DNA from 2 places in the Hominiventricola sp. genome. Region 2 is predicted to be linked to the other one. Evidence: riboswitches for the same ligand, from Rfam matches in the RefSeq annotation. Region 2 holds a riboswitch; the other holds the start of a gene.
What was found. Region 2 has a riboswitch for lysine ahead of ACZMB2_RS05020 (Na+/H+ antiporter NhaC family protein). Riboswitches for the same ligand answer to the same signal wherever they lie in the genome.
Positions count from the first base shown of each region.

Region 1: it holds a riboswitch for lysine, as region 2 does, so the genes downstream of both, dapA (4-hydroxy-tetrahydrodipicolinate synthase) here and ACZMB2_RS05020 (Na+/H+ antiporter NhaC family protein) in region 2, are expected to answer to the same signal.

Region 1 is NZ_DBLYVB010000013.1:12,526-19,855, reverse strand. Features, by position in the region: gene ACZMB2_RS09180 (EutQ-related cupin domain-containing protein) at 1-103, shown strand, start outside; gene ACZMB2_RS09175 (DUF2284 domain-containing protein) at 127-687, shown strand; gene ACZMB2_RS09170 (cob(I)yrinic acid a,c-diamide adenosyltransferase) at 824-1,324, shown strand; lysine riboswitch at 1,362-1,538, shown strand; gene dapA (4-hydroxy-tetrahydrodipicolinate synthase) at 1,652-2,551, shown strand; gene dapB (4-hydroxy-tetrahydrodipicolinate reductase) at 2,551-3,318, shown strand; gene ACZMB2_RS09155 (hypothetical protein) at 3,406-3,807, shown strand; gene hisA (phosphoribosylformimino-5-aminoimidazole carboxamide ribotide isomerase) at 3,895-4,671, shown strand; gene hpf (ribosome hibernation-promoting factor, HPF/YfiA family) at 4,723-5,247, shown strand; gene secA (preprotein translocase subunit SecA) at 5,416-7,330, shown strand, end outside.
Region 2 is NZ_DBLYVB010000005.1:45,609-52,938, forward strand. Features, by position in the region: gene ACZMB2_RS05000 (hypothetical protein) at 1-354, opposite strand, end outside; gene ACZMB2_RS05005 (AEC family transporter) at 597-1,529, opposite strand; gene ACZMB2_RS05010 (ATP-dependent helicase) at 1,543-3,666, opposite strand; gene ACZMB2_RS05015 (hypothetical protein) at 4,025-4,309, shown strand; gene ACZMB2_RS05020 (Na+/H+ antiporter NhaC family protein) at 4,753-6,267, opposite strand; lysine riboswitch at 6,372-6,543, opposite strand; gene ACZMB2_RS05025 (nucleotidyltransferase family protein) at 6,784-7,330, opposite strand, start outside.

The sequences.
Region 1 (7,330 bases), on a different contig from region 2:
GATCATCTACATCCCGAAGAACAGCCATATCCACTTCCAGACCCCGGATAAGACCAGATATGCATATTTTGTATATCCGGCAAACTGGGCAGATCTGGCATAAGAGAGAGAAAAGAGGTGGCTGCCGTGGAACAGATCCCATATGATCTGGAAGTTCAGGTCAGAAAAATCAGTGTTGAACGGCTGCTTACCCAGTATTGGAATCCGGAGCCAGTGAGGGAGGCCTGCAAACTTTGTCCTGATTATGGAAAGGTGTGGTCCTGCCCTCCAGGGGTTCCGGAAGCAGATGCATATTTGAAAAAATTTTCAGAAGGATTTCTGATTGGAGTAAAAGTAAAATATCCAGAAGAAATCAGAAAAAATGTCAGCACTCCGGAGGAGGCACAGCAGCTGAGAAATCAGACATATGAGAGGGTGAAACGAAATCTTCTTCTTATACTGCTGGAGTTGGAAAAAGAATTCCCGGAAGGAACCTGTATTGGAGCAGGAAGGTGTATCCTTTGCAGGAAATGCGCGCGAGCAGAGGGGAAAGCATGCCGCTATCCGCAGTTGAGGCGCTATTCTATTACCGCATTTGGATTTGATTTTTCCAGAATGGTGAAGGACAATCTTGGAATGGAACTTCTCTGGAGTTCCAATGGAGTACCGGAATATGATGTAGCAGTAGCAGCATTGTTTCATGCGTAGAAGAGAAGCTTCCTGTCTGGCTGAAGGAGATAAGCCAGACATGGAAGCTCTTTTTTCGCCTTGCATTTGCAGGCTGGCTAGTGTAAGATAAAAAAATATACGAATTCTATTTCACGTTCAGAAATGTGAGGATGCTATGGAAGAGGGAAAACTGCAAATTTATTGCGGAAGCGGCAAGGGAAAGACAACTGCAGCCATTGGACTGGCAATCAGAGAAGCAAGCAGAGGCCGTTCCGTATTTGTTGTACAGTTTCTGAAGGGAAAGTATCCGGAGGAGATCAGCTTTATTCAGCGTCTTGAGCCGGAGATTAAGATGTTCCGTTTTCAGAAAAGAGAAGATTCTTTTGAAGATCTGACTCCACAGGAAAAAGAAGAAGAGATTCCGAATCTGCGTAATGGATTAAATTTTGCCAAGAAAGTTCTGGCAACCGGAGAATGCGATGTGCTGATTCTGGATGAAGTTCTGGGACTGGTAGAACAGGGAATTGCTACACTGGATGAGATTCATGGATTGCTGGACAGCGCAGAGGATACGGAACTGATTTTTACTGGAATCAAATTGTGTCCGGAGATGCTTGAGTGGGCGGATGAGGTATATCAAATTACTGCGTTGAAGGAAACCGATTCCGCGTGTTGACAAAGAAATAGATAGATGCTATATTGAAGTCAATGAATAAAGAGATAGAGGTCGCGCGAATCAAGAGTATGTCGTTGGATGTGTGCAGGCACAGGCGAATGCGGCGGAAAGGGACGAGCGCCGAAAGGCCGGTAAGCCTGTAAATCTGGTTCTTGGGCATAGGGTAAAGAATCCTATGACTGTCATCGTGCACAGATGAAGCGCTATCCGGACAGATATAAAAGAGAAGGGAGAATTTCCCGAACTAGTATTCTGCAGAGGCGTCCACTGGTACGCCTCTTTTTTTATCATAATCTAATTATAACCAAAGAGCAGGAGGGGAAGAAAATGTCAATTTTTACAGGTGCAGGTGTTGCAATTGTTACACCTATGACAGAGACAGGAGCGGTAAACTATCCGAAGCTGGAGGAACTTATTGAATATCAGATTGCCAATGGAACCGATGCGATTATTATCTGCGGAACCACGGGCGAGTCATCCACGCTGACCCATGAGGAGCATCTGGAGGCAATTCGTTTTACGGCGGAGAAAGTAGCAGGAAGAATTCCGGTCGTAGCAGGTACCGGTTCTAATTGTACGGAGACAGCGGTATATCTTTCACAGGAAGCAGAAAAATATGGTGTGGATGGTGTACTTCTGGTGAGTCCATATTACAATAAGGCAACCCAGAAAGGTCTGATTGCACATTTTACAAAGATCGCAAATTCTATTAAGATTCCGGTAGTCCTTTACAATATCCAGAGCCGTACCGGCGTGAATATGACCCCGGAGACGATTGCATATCTGGCAAAGAATGTGGAGAATATCGTGGCTGTTAAAGAGGCAAGCGGAAATATCTCCCAGATTGCAAAAGTAGCACAGCTTTGCGGAGATTCTATTGATATTTATTCCGGAAATGATGACCAGATCGTACCGATTCTGTCCCTGGGCGGAAAAGGTGTTATTTCCGTACTTTCTAATGTGGCTCCGAAAGAGACTCATGATATTGTTGCAAAATTCCTGGATGGCGATGTGGCAGGCAGCTTGGAACTTCAGCTTCGCGCTATTCCGCTTGTCGAGAAGCTGTTTTGCGAAGTAAATCCGATTCCGGTAAAAGCAGCTTTGAACATGTTGGGATGGGAAGTGGGTCCTCTTCGTATGCCTTTGTCTGAGATGGAAGAGGAACATCAGAAAGAACTGAAGGCAGCAATGGATGCATTCGGTGTAAAGGCAAAAGGAGAGAACTAATGGTAAAGGCAATTATGCATGGCTGTAATGGCCATATGGGACAGGTGATCACTGGTCTGATCAAAGACGATCCGGAGATTGACATTGTAGCGGGGATTGATCCGGTGGACTGCCGTGATAACGGATATCCGGTGTTTCCGAATCTTGAGGCCTGTACAGTGGATGCGGATGTGATTATTGATTTCACTTCCGCAAAGGCAGCAGATGGGCTGCTTAAATACTGTGTAGAAAAGAAGATACCGGTGGTGCTTTGTTCTACAGGACTTTCAGAAGAACAGCTGACAGCAGTGGAAGAAGCAAGCAAACAGGTAGCGGTACTGAAATCTGCTAATATGTCCCTGGGAATCAACATGCTTATGAAGATTCTGCAGGATGCGGCAAAGATTCTTGTTCCGGCTGGATTTGATATTGAGATTGTGGAAAAACATCACAACAGAAAGCTGGATGCACCGAGCGGAACTGCACTGGCACTGGCAGATGCCATAAATGATGGAGTTTTGAACAGTGAGTATGCATATAAATATGACCGCAGTCAGGATCATAAGAAACGGGAAAAGAAAGAGATTGGGATTTCCGCAGTTCGCGGAGGCACCATCGTGGGAGATCATGATGTGATTTTTGCAGGAACTGACGAAGTTGTGACATTCAGCCACACTGCTTATTCCCGTGCCATTTTTGGAAAAGGAGCAATCCAGGCAGCCAAATTCCTGGCAGGCAAACCAGCAGGATATTACAACATGAGCGATGTGATTGATGCACAGGCATAACTCCTGATTTTATGGGAAAACGTGCATAAAAACAAAATAGTTGTCCATATTAGTAACAGCAATGTTAAGGAAAAGGAGAGACTTTTTATGAAACAGTTAAAGAGACACTGCCTGATGATGCTGTTACTGGCAACGCTCTGGATGACCGCAGCCTGTGGCAGAGACAATGGTGCAACCAATGACAGCAACGATAATGCCAACAGCGGCGCCGGCATGGAAGAGGCTGGTGAAGCAGAGACCGGCAACGGTAATGAGAGTATTGATGGAAGACCTTTTGATGAGATTATTTTTGACACGGATGGAGATGGCATTTACGACCATACGGATGTGGACGGGGACGGGCTTCTGGAAGAGATCGGAAGAGATGCCGATGACGTGGTGGATGATTTAGTAAATGGCGTGACAGAGGCTGGAGATACATTGATGGATGGATCAGATGATGTGGAAAACAGTAGCGGAACCGACAAAAATATGACTGATACAGAATAAACAAGTGCATATGCAGATAAAAATCCGCCGGCAGAGTTTCTGACCGGCGGAAGTTATATCCGGAAAGGAACAGGTATAAGAGAAAAGATGGAATTTCGACCCTGTATTGACATACATAATGGACAGGTAAAACAAATTGTGGGTGGCAGCCTGAAAGATGAAGGAAATCAGGCCAGCGAGAATTATGTGTCGGAGCAGGATGCGGCATTTTATGCCAGACTGTATCAGAAGCAGGGGATCCGTGGCGGACATGTGATTCTGCTCAATAAAGAAGGCAGTGAGTATTATGAGGCCACCAGACAGCAGGCCCTTGGAGCCCTTCGGACCTACCCGGGAGGCCTGCAGATCGGAGGCGGCATTCATCCGGAAAATGCAGCGGAGTATCTGGATGCAGGAGCCAGCCATGTGATCGTGACTTCCTATGTATTTCGTGATGGAAAGATGGATCGGGACCATCTGAAACAAATGATAGATGCCGTGGGAGCGGAGCATCTGGTGCTGGATTTGAGCTGCAGGAAAAAAGAAAATGATTATTATATTGTCACGGATCGATGGCAGAAGTTTACGGAGGTGGTACTGAATACTGCGGTACTTGATGAATTGTCCGAATTCTGTGCGGAGTTTCTGATTCATGCGGTAGATGTGGAAGGGAAAGCAAGAGGGATTGAAAAACCGTTGGCTGAGATGCTGGGAGACTGGAACGGCATTCCTGTTACTTATGCGGGAGGCATCGGAAGCTTTGAGGATCTGCGGGAATTAAAGATGCTTGGAAGAAACCATTTGAACGTGACTATCGGCAGTGCACTGGACCTGTTCGGCGGTCTTATGAATTATGAAGAGACTGTGAAATTCATTGCGCAATAGGACGAAAAATGCTATAATATAAGCAACATCAAAAAGAAAAGGAGTGATTTTATGCGTTATATCATTAGCGGCAAAAATCTGGATATTACTGAGGGGCTTCGCTCAGCAGTGATGGAGAAGCTGGGAAAGCTGGAACGGTATTTTACTCCTGATACCGAAGTCCATGTAACTTTAAGCGTTGAGAAGGAACGCCAGAAGATCGAGGTCACCATCCCGGTAAAAGGCAATATTATTCGTTCGGAACAGTCCAGTACGGACATGTATGTATCGATTGATCTGGTAGAGGAAGTCATTGAGCGTCAGCTTCGCAAGTATAAGAATAAACTTGTGGCAAGACAGCAGGGTGGCGGAAATTTCCAGAAAGAGTTCCTGGAGAAGGAAGTAGACGATCAGGAAGTAAAGATCATCCGTACCAAAAAGTTTGATATTAAGCCTATGTATCCGGAAGATGCATGTGTGCAGATGGAACTTCTGGGACATAATTTCTTTGCATTTGTCAATGCAGAAACCGATGACATTAGTGTTGTGTACAAGCGGAAAGGCGGTACCTACGGCATTATGGAACCGGACAGATAAAAGAAAAAGAAACGTAAAGATGCAGGACCGGCAGGAATTTCCCCGCCGGTCCTGTTTTGTCGACGTAGTTCACAATTATTTACTTTGAATATTCACAAAGCTATGCTATAATGTCCTTTGTGTAAGTAGAATGTCCGGCAAGTACGGACATGTGAATAGGAGAGCAGTATGAATATTATTGACAAATTGTTTGGAACTCACAGCGAGCGTGAGCTTAAGCTGATTATGCCTACCATCGACAAAATTGAGGCTCTGCGCCCTACCATGCAAGCTTTGAGCGATGAAGAGCTGAGGGACAAGACAAAAGAATACAAGCAAAGACTGGCAGAGGGGGAGACACTGGATGACATTCTTCCGGAGGCATTTGCCACTGTCCGTGAGGCTGCAAAGCGTGTGCTTGGAATGGAACACTACAGGGTACAGCTGATTGGTGGATTAATTCTTCATCAGGGACGTATTGCAGAGATGAAAACCGGTGAAGGTAAAACCCTTGTATCCACCCTCCCGGCATATTTAAATGCACTGGATGGAAAGGGTGTTCATGTCGTAACTGTTAATGACTATCTGGCAAGCCGTGATGCCGGCTGGATGGGAAAGGTACATGAATTCCTGGGACTGACCGTTGGTGTGGTACTGAATGCTTCTACCAAAGAGGAACGCCGTGCCGCATATAACTGCGATATTACCTATGTTACCAATAACGAGCTAGGTTTCGATTATCTGCGTGATAATATGGTGATTTATAAAGAGCAGTTGGTACAGAGAGAATTGCATTACGCCATCATCGATGAGATTGACTCTATTTTGATTGATGAGGCGAGAACACCGTTGATTATTTCCGGACAGAGTGGAAAATCCACAAAGCTCTATGAGCTGTGTGATTATGTGGCACATACGCTGAAAAGAGGAGAGGCAAGTAAGGAATTTTCCAAGATGGATGCTATCATGGGTGAGGAAATTGAGGAAACCGGAGATTTCATCGTCAATGAGAAAGATAAGATTGTTCATCTGACATCTGATGGAATTAAGAAAGTAGAACAGTTCTTCAAGATCGAGAACCTGGCTGATCCGGAAAATCTGGAGATCCAGCATAACATGGAGTTGGCGCTGCGTGCCAATAATCTCATGTTCCGTGATCAGGACTACGTAGTAAAAGACGATCAGATCTTTATTGTCGATGAGTTTACCGGACGTATCATGCCGGGCCGGCGTTATTCTGATGGTCTTCATCAGGCTATAGAAGCAAAAGAGCATGTAAAAGTAAAACGCGAGAGTAAGACGCTTGCAAATATTACGTTCCAGAACTTCTTTAACAAATATGATAAGAAATCCGGTATGACCGGTACTGCTCAGACTGAGGAAAAAGAGTTCCGCGCGATCTACGGTATGGATGTTGTAGAGATTCCGACGAACAAGCCAGTGATTCGTAAAGATTTACAGGATGCTGTCTACAAGACCAAAAAAGAAAAATTTCATGCAGTCTGTGAAGAAATTGAGAAAGCCCATGCAACCGGTCAGCCGGTACTGGTAGGTACCATTACCATTGAGACTTCCGAAGAACTGAGCAGAATGCTGCAGAAACGCGGCATTAAACATGAAGTGCTGAATGCAAAATTCCATGAGCGTGAGGCAGAAATTGTTGCTTTGGCAGGACAGCATGGAGCAGTTACCATTGCAACCAATATGGCAGGTCGTGGTACCGACATTAAACTGGATGATGAGGCAAAGGCAGCAGGTGGTTTAAAGATCATCGGTACGGAACGCCATGAGTCCAGACGTATTGATAATCAGCTGCGTGGACGTTCCGGACGTCAGGGAGACCCGGGTGAGTCCCGCTTCTATATTTCGTTGGAAGATGATCTGATGAGACTGTTTGGTTCCGAACGGCTGATGAGTGCATTTAATGCACTGGGTGTTCCGGAAAATGAGCAGATTGAGCATAAGATGCTGACCAGTGCCATCGAGAAAGCCCAGATGAAGATCGAGAACAACAACTTTGGTATTCGTAAAAATCTTCTGGAATATGACCAGGTCATGAATGAGCAGAGAGAGATTATCTATGCAGAGCGCCGCCGGGTTCTGG
Region 2 (7,330 bases):
TTCTATCAGTGCATCAACAACTCCTATTTTTTCATATGCGGCAACCATTTTAATTAAACGCTTATATACCTTGCCAATATCCCAATGAGAAGGTACTGCATAACCACAATCCGCTACATTGTCGAATGCCCCGGGAACAATACTGGCATCTTCAATAAAATCATCGCTTACCGCGTCAATATTCTCGCAATGGTATACATCAGCAAATTCATAAATTTTACTGATTCTGTCTTTTCCAAGTTTTTTCACTACTTCTGAACGGATATTTTTTGTCTTACGCGCAATATATTCGATCAAACCACAAGTATAGAAAAGATCATTGTCTTTTTGTGGTTCTCTTCCCTGGCCAACCATCAGCGCACCTCCTCAAATTCTCTATAAGTCAGACACTTCAGTGCCTTATCTGTACAAAAATTCGTCTCCTTTCGGGTTCTTTTTGTCTCTTAATTTCAATCCTGAATAGTTTTATTATATCGGTTCAATATCATCATCGTCAAATTCAATTTACTCATTTTTTTAAAAATGAGTAAATTGATTTCTGTTTTTATGAAATTAAAACAAAAAGATCGACACATGGCCGACCTTTTCATATTTTCTTACATCATCATTTCATACAGATACACCATCACCGGCATAGTCACAATCGACAATAATGTTGTCAGCACATACAACGAACTGGCATAACCGGCATCTTTATCATAAAGCTGTGCCATAGAAGTAACCGTAGTGCAGGCAGGTGTTACGGATGCCAGATAAACCGTCAGGAGAATCTGCTTAAAATCACTGACCGGTGCAAACAGGGAAATGATTTTCATCACAGCCAGTGACAAAACCGGATAGATCAGTAATCTCAACGCTGCAGACAGATAATTCCGTTTTCTTAAAAACACATTTTTCATGGAAACATCCGCAATAACCATTCCAGCCAGCAGCATACCAAGAGGTCCCATCAGATTATTCATCATTCCCAGTACCGACTGTACTCCGGACGGAAGAGAAACTCGCGACACGAACAGAATCACTCCCACAAAAATAGAGATGATATTGACATTCAACAGTATTTTCTTCCATTCCAACTTGCTTTCTTCACATAGCATGCTCTTACAGTGTGTCCATAAAAGCACCAGCTGTACCGTAATGAATGCACTGGAATAAATGACATATTCCTGTCCAAGCAACACCTGCACCAACGGAATGACCAGAATACCCGCATTGGAATAGATCGCGGTTGCACGTTCGATCACATTCAGATGGAGTGGATGTTTCAATATTGCCGTAAGCAGCAAATACAACAAATGGATGACCACGGCTGCCATCACCGCCAGGATCAGACCTTTCTGTACCTCCGGCGTATATTCCACCTGAAAGGCATTGACAATCACACACGGATTCACCAGATAGACCAGGATTACGGATACACTCTTGCTTTCTGAGGCTTTCATAAGTCCTGCCTTTACGACTGCGTATCCCATGAACATGATCACAAAAAGTTTTACAATTTCCTGCATTAATAAAATACTGATTTGCATATCTACCACCTCTTTATAATCTCAACATCCCGCTTCCGGCCACTACCCGGCTGCTGAATGTTTTTACTTCTCCATCAAAATCAACTCGTATCTTTTTCTCGTTTAGTTCTACCACCACACCCTGTCCAAATATCTTATGTGTCACCACCACACCTTCCGCCATCTGTTCCATAAATGCCTGGAATTCACTATCTGACAATGCTTTTGGAGCTGCTGCTTTTGTATCCGCTCCTGGCAGATGAATGTTTCCAGCTGTTGCTTGGATAACACGTTTCTTCGGTGCTGCTTTTCCCAGAAATTCATCACAGAAACTGGATGTCTGCTTCATAGTAAATAAGAAGAGGCGGTTCTTCGCCCTTGTGGCTCCTACGTAGAACAACCGCCGCTCTTCTTCGTAGGTCTCCAGTTCTTCTCTCGGTGCCGTCTTTAGATTCACCGGAATCTGATCCGGCAGAATGCCGTCTACTACATCGAGAAGATAGACCGTATCATATTCCAGTCCCTTGCTGGCATGAATCGTAGATAAGATAAACGGACAGGTCGGATCCTGTTCCTTCTCTTCAATAAGCTTTCGTAATTCATGAAGCCGCTCCACCAACCGAAGTGGACTCTCCTCCAATGAAGCCAGCATTTTCAAAGTGTCGAGCTTCGTGTCTTTGATCTCGCTTCTTTTCAGGTAATCCTGATACCCCATGAACTGCACTATCCGATGGATTGCTCTGGATGCCGGTTCCGTCAACATATGTTCCATATGGGTTGCCACCGATTTGATGCTGCTCTTCGCATATCCATCCAGACCCTCATAAGAAAGCGCTGTCTCCCATATGGACTGATCTTTTTCCCTGCTTAATTCTGCGATTCGAAGTGCGTCCTGTTTCCGGATATAAGTATTAAGTTTATAATAAACTTGTAAAAACAGTTCTGTATTTTTTGAATCCGCTGCAAGTTTAATAATATTGCTAATATCCTGCACCACCCGATGGGTAAAAAAGGTCAACTCCACGTTTCGCATCCGATAAGGAACTCCTCTTCTCTCCAGCAGATCAATGAGTGGAAGTACACATTCATGCTCCGGGTAAAGCACTGCCGTCTGCGTTGTACATCCCTCTGCCACTTTCACCAGATAAGAATACTGTGCTTTTCGGGTGCCAACGGAGATTTCCTTCACGTCCTGTTTTCTTTCTTTGGAAGGACGCATATGTTTCTCATGACGCAGGGTGTTTTTCTGGATAAACCGGTCTGCTGCCAGAACAATGTTTCCATCGGAACGGAAATTTTCTTCCATGAGCAGCACTTTCGCTCCCGGATGATGATGCTCAAATTCCAGCAATGCCTCCGGGTAAGCGGCACGGAATCCATAAATGCTCTGATCCTCATCTCCCACCATAAAAAGATTCTCGGATTTCGATGCCAGCAGTGCAATGATGGCATGCTGGATTTTCGATGTATCCTGGGCTTCATCCACGCAGATATAAGGGTATTTTTCCTGAAAATATGCAAGAAGCTCTGGAATTTTTCGAAGCATATTATAGGCATAGACCATCTGGTCATCATAATCCATAAGCTGCTGTTCCCGGAGCTGTCTGCAGTACTCTTTGTAGATCGCTGCCAAATGAATCTCCGCTTCTTCTTCCAGCTTCTGGATTTCTTTTTCATTCAGCATCCGGTTTTTTATGTAAGTAATCAATGTCCGGACATTTTTCAGATCACCTTCTGTTGGGTATACCCGCTCCGTCTGCTGATAAATGCCCGACAGCATGGCAGAAATCCGCTTTTCATCCGTGAGCAGCTGAAATGCCATCCTGCCCGTCTTCCAGCTATAGTACTGAATCACCCGGGCACAAATGCCATTAATAGTCCGAAATTCCAGACGTTCTGCCATCTCCTGTCCGAATTTTACCGCAAATCGTTCTGCCATATCCTTCGTTGCCGCCACCGTGTAGGTAACTGTCAGGATTTTGCCCGGATCCATTCCTTTACAATAGATCATGTAACCCAGCCTCGTCACCAGCACTGTCGTTTTCCCCGATCCCGGCACCGCCAGAAGAAGCACTGGCCCGTCTACACTCTGCACGGCACTTTTTTGTTGCTCATTTAATTGAATGGAAAATTGCTGTTCAAACTCCTGCCAGGTCATGAATATAAAGTCTCCCGTCCTTTCATTTCCTATCATTTTCGGAGCCATACACATGACTCTGGATGATTACTTTTTCCATTATAGAATCAGTTGTCAGTCCATGTCAATTCGTTACGATAGTCCACATCTGTATAAATTTTTCTTCTGCTAACATATTTCATAGTTTACAATCATTTTCAGATATGATTTAAAAGAACTTCTTACCAATATCCACGCTGATCAGCCCCAGTCCACTCGTGAATGGCTGGCATCCCCTTACAAACATAATGAAAAATACCCGGAACAATTGCTTCATAAAACAGCAGGCGGCATTTACGTCCGATCAAAATCGGAATCTCTAATTGCCTTTTTCCTGCATATGAATGGGATCCCTTTTCGGTATGAATGTGAACTTCAGCTGGGTGAAATCACTGTCTATCCGGATTTTACAATCATGGATCCCAAAACAGGGAAAATCTATTATTGGGAACATTTTGGCATGATTGATGATCCTTCTTATGCCAGAAGCGCAATGACAAAAATCCAAAGCTATATTGCAAATCGAATTTATCCAACGATTCAATTAATTATGACGTATGAGACAAAAATGAATCCGCTGGATACAGAGAATATAGAGAAAACAATTCAACATTACGTTAAGTAAATCGAAAACTTTACTTTTGGACATATGCAGTTTTAATCTCTGCTGACACCCATTTTGATCTGTCATACAATCAATTTTCTTGATTTTTCGCGGTTGGAGCAGATCATTTGGCTATATACAACTTTTCAATAGTTCTGATACCCAGAATTAAAAAGCAAGTTGGATGTAACGAGAACCTCAACGGCTATCTGCCCAACAGTCAGAAAAAAGCTCGCGGAAATGTCAGAAAAACGGCAAAAATCATCATCCGTGCAAGCTCGTGAGGGCAAAATTCAAAAGGAAATCTCTATATGCCCAAACTTCAGCAAAGATCAGCTGCGCGACAAAAAATCTCTGGCATCCTTTGCAAGAATCTGCCCCAGCGCGTACTCAAACCGCCCACACTGGAAAAGGAGAACCGTCAGTGGTTCTCCTTTTCCATATTCTATCTTCTATTTTTGATCTTATGCTTCGCTTCTTTTCTTCATCACCATCAGATATCCCAGTGTCAGCACAATGCCGACCGGAAGGGAGATCCATGCAGACTGGACAAAGCCTGCAACGATGTAGGTAATAAAGGAAATGGCAGCCACGCTGACTGCGTAAGGCAGTTGTGTGGATACATGGTTTACGTGGTTGCACTGGGCTCCGGCAGATGCCATGATCGTTGTATCGGAGATCGGGGAGCAATGGTCACCGCAGACAGCTCCTGCCATGCAGGCGGAGATAGCAATGGTCATCAGGGTCGGGTTGGTTGCCTGGAATGCGTCTACAACAATCGGAATCAGAATACCAAAGGTACCCCAGGAAGTTCCGGTTGCAAATGCCAGGAAACAGCCTACCAGGAAGATGATTGCCGGAAGCAGATTTACAATTCCAGATGCGCCTCCTTTGATGATCGCAGCCACAAACTCTGCAGCACCCAGGCTGTCGGTCATGGCTTTCAAGGTCCATGCAAAGGTCAGGATCATGATAGCCGGTACCATGGCTTTGAAACCCTCCGGGATGCAGTCCATGCACTCTTTGAATCCAAGCACTTTACGACTCACATACAGTGCAATCGTTATTATCAGTGCAAATGCACTTCCTACAGCCAGACCTACGGATGCATCACTGTTGGAGAATGCAGTTACAAAATTCTCACCTGCAAAAAATCCACCGGTCCAGATCATTCCAATGACACAGCAGACAATCAGAGCCAGAATCGGGATCACCAGATCCTTTACAGTACCGTTTCCGACCACAGTCTCGTCCTCTCCGTCACCATATGGACGATCCGGTGTAGTGAACAGATCACCATTTTTTGCATTGTCTTCATGCACTTTCATAGAACCAAAGTCAATGTTCAGAATTGCAATAGTCACCATCATAACAATCGTCAGCAATGCATAGAAGTTATAAGGAATAGCACTGATGAACAATGCCAGTCCGTCTTCACCTTCTACAAATCCGGTAACTGCTGCTGCCCAGGAAGAGATCGGTGCAATAATGCAGACCGGAGCTGCGGTTGCATCAATCAGATAAGCCAGTTTTGCACGTGAGATATTGTGCTTATCAGTGACCGGACGCATAACACTTCCTACCGTCAGACAGTTAAAATAGTCATCAATAAAAATCAGAACGCCAAGTGCAACGGTAGCCAGCTGTGCTCCGGTGCGGGTCTTGATATGTTCGCTGGCCCAGCGTCCGAATGCAGCAGAACCGCCTGCCTTATTCATCAGGCACACGATTGCTCCCAGGATAACCAGGAAAATCAGAATGCCGACGTTGTAACTGTCAGACAGCACACTTACAACACCGTCCTGGAAAATGTGAACGATAGTTCCTTCAAAACTAAAGCCTGAATAGAACAGGCCTCCAACTAAAATTCCAAGGAACAGTGAGGAATACACCTCCTTGGTGATCAGCGCGAGCGCGATTGCCACAACCGGCGGTACAAGCGCCCAAAATGTGGCGTACATAGCAGGTACATAATCCATAACGAAAAGTTCTCCCTTCTTTTGTAAACATGATAGATACAGAAACAAGAAAAGCCATGAACACAATTCTTTTGACTGCGTTCATGGCCTTATAATTTTGTCTGACCAATGATAGCTCTCCACAGTCCTGTGACAGTCTGACACATCTTCTGCGGCAGACCAGAAATCCTTTCTTCGGAAATGTCCGGATCTCTTCGGCGGTATTCCCTTTCCATGACTGACAGTTTCCGACCTGTATCAGTCTGTACTCATGAAGCCCGCTCCTCTATCATTTTTACGTTTTCTTTTTCTGCTATGCTACCACGGTTATTAGAAAAGAGCAACCCTTTCTTTAAATTTTTTTGAAAAACCCGGGAGCAATGTTGCAGATCACGAACAAACTGACCAACCGAAGTGACATTCTGTGAGCGGAACCGCTCGCGCTAAGTCCTCGATCCAACAGTACTAACATTCGAACATCGTCTCTGACTCGTTCTCATGAAGTACTGGGACTGCGGACGTTCCTTTCACAGAATGTCACTTCTCTCCCAGATTTTCCGTAACCTGCAACATCTCATCCACATCTTCCAGTTCTCTCTTATCAAGAATATCTACATATTTACAGGCACGCTGCTTCAGTACCTTCCGTCCTCCCTGGTCGCCGGTGAGGGACATAAGCTCCGGGATAAGATCTGCGCGGAACATACAGGGATTGCCGGGGGTGCTGCCGCAGCGGAGAGACAGGGTCTCCCATCGGGAACATTCCTCTGCCAGTGGCCCGGAAAAAGCTGACTGCTCACGGCTGACTGCTGCCCGGATCAGTTTTCGGACACTGTCCAAAGTAAGATGGGGCTGGTCTGCTACCATAAACATGAGATAGTCCTTCTCTCCGATCATGGACTGCCCTTCTTTCGGCTGCCCAGAGACCGGATCCTGTGAGATGACCGCCTCAATTCCTGCCCGGATCGTATAAGACGCTCCCAGCCTGCTCTCCTCGCAGAACACTGCCTGCATGCCTGCCATCCCGCATCTTTCAAAGATATCCTGTACTTCCTCCAAAATCTCCGCATACTGGGTCACAACA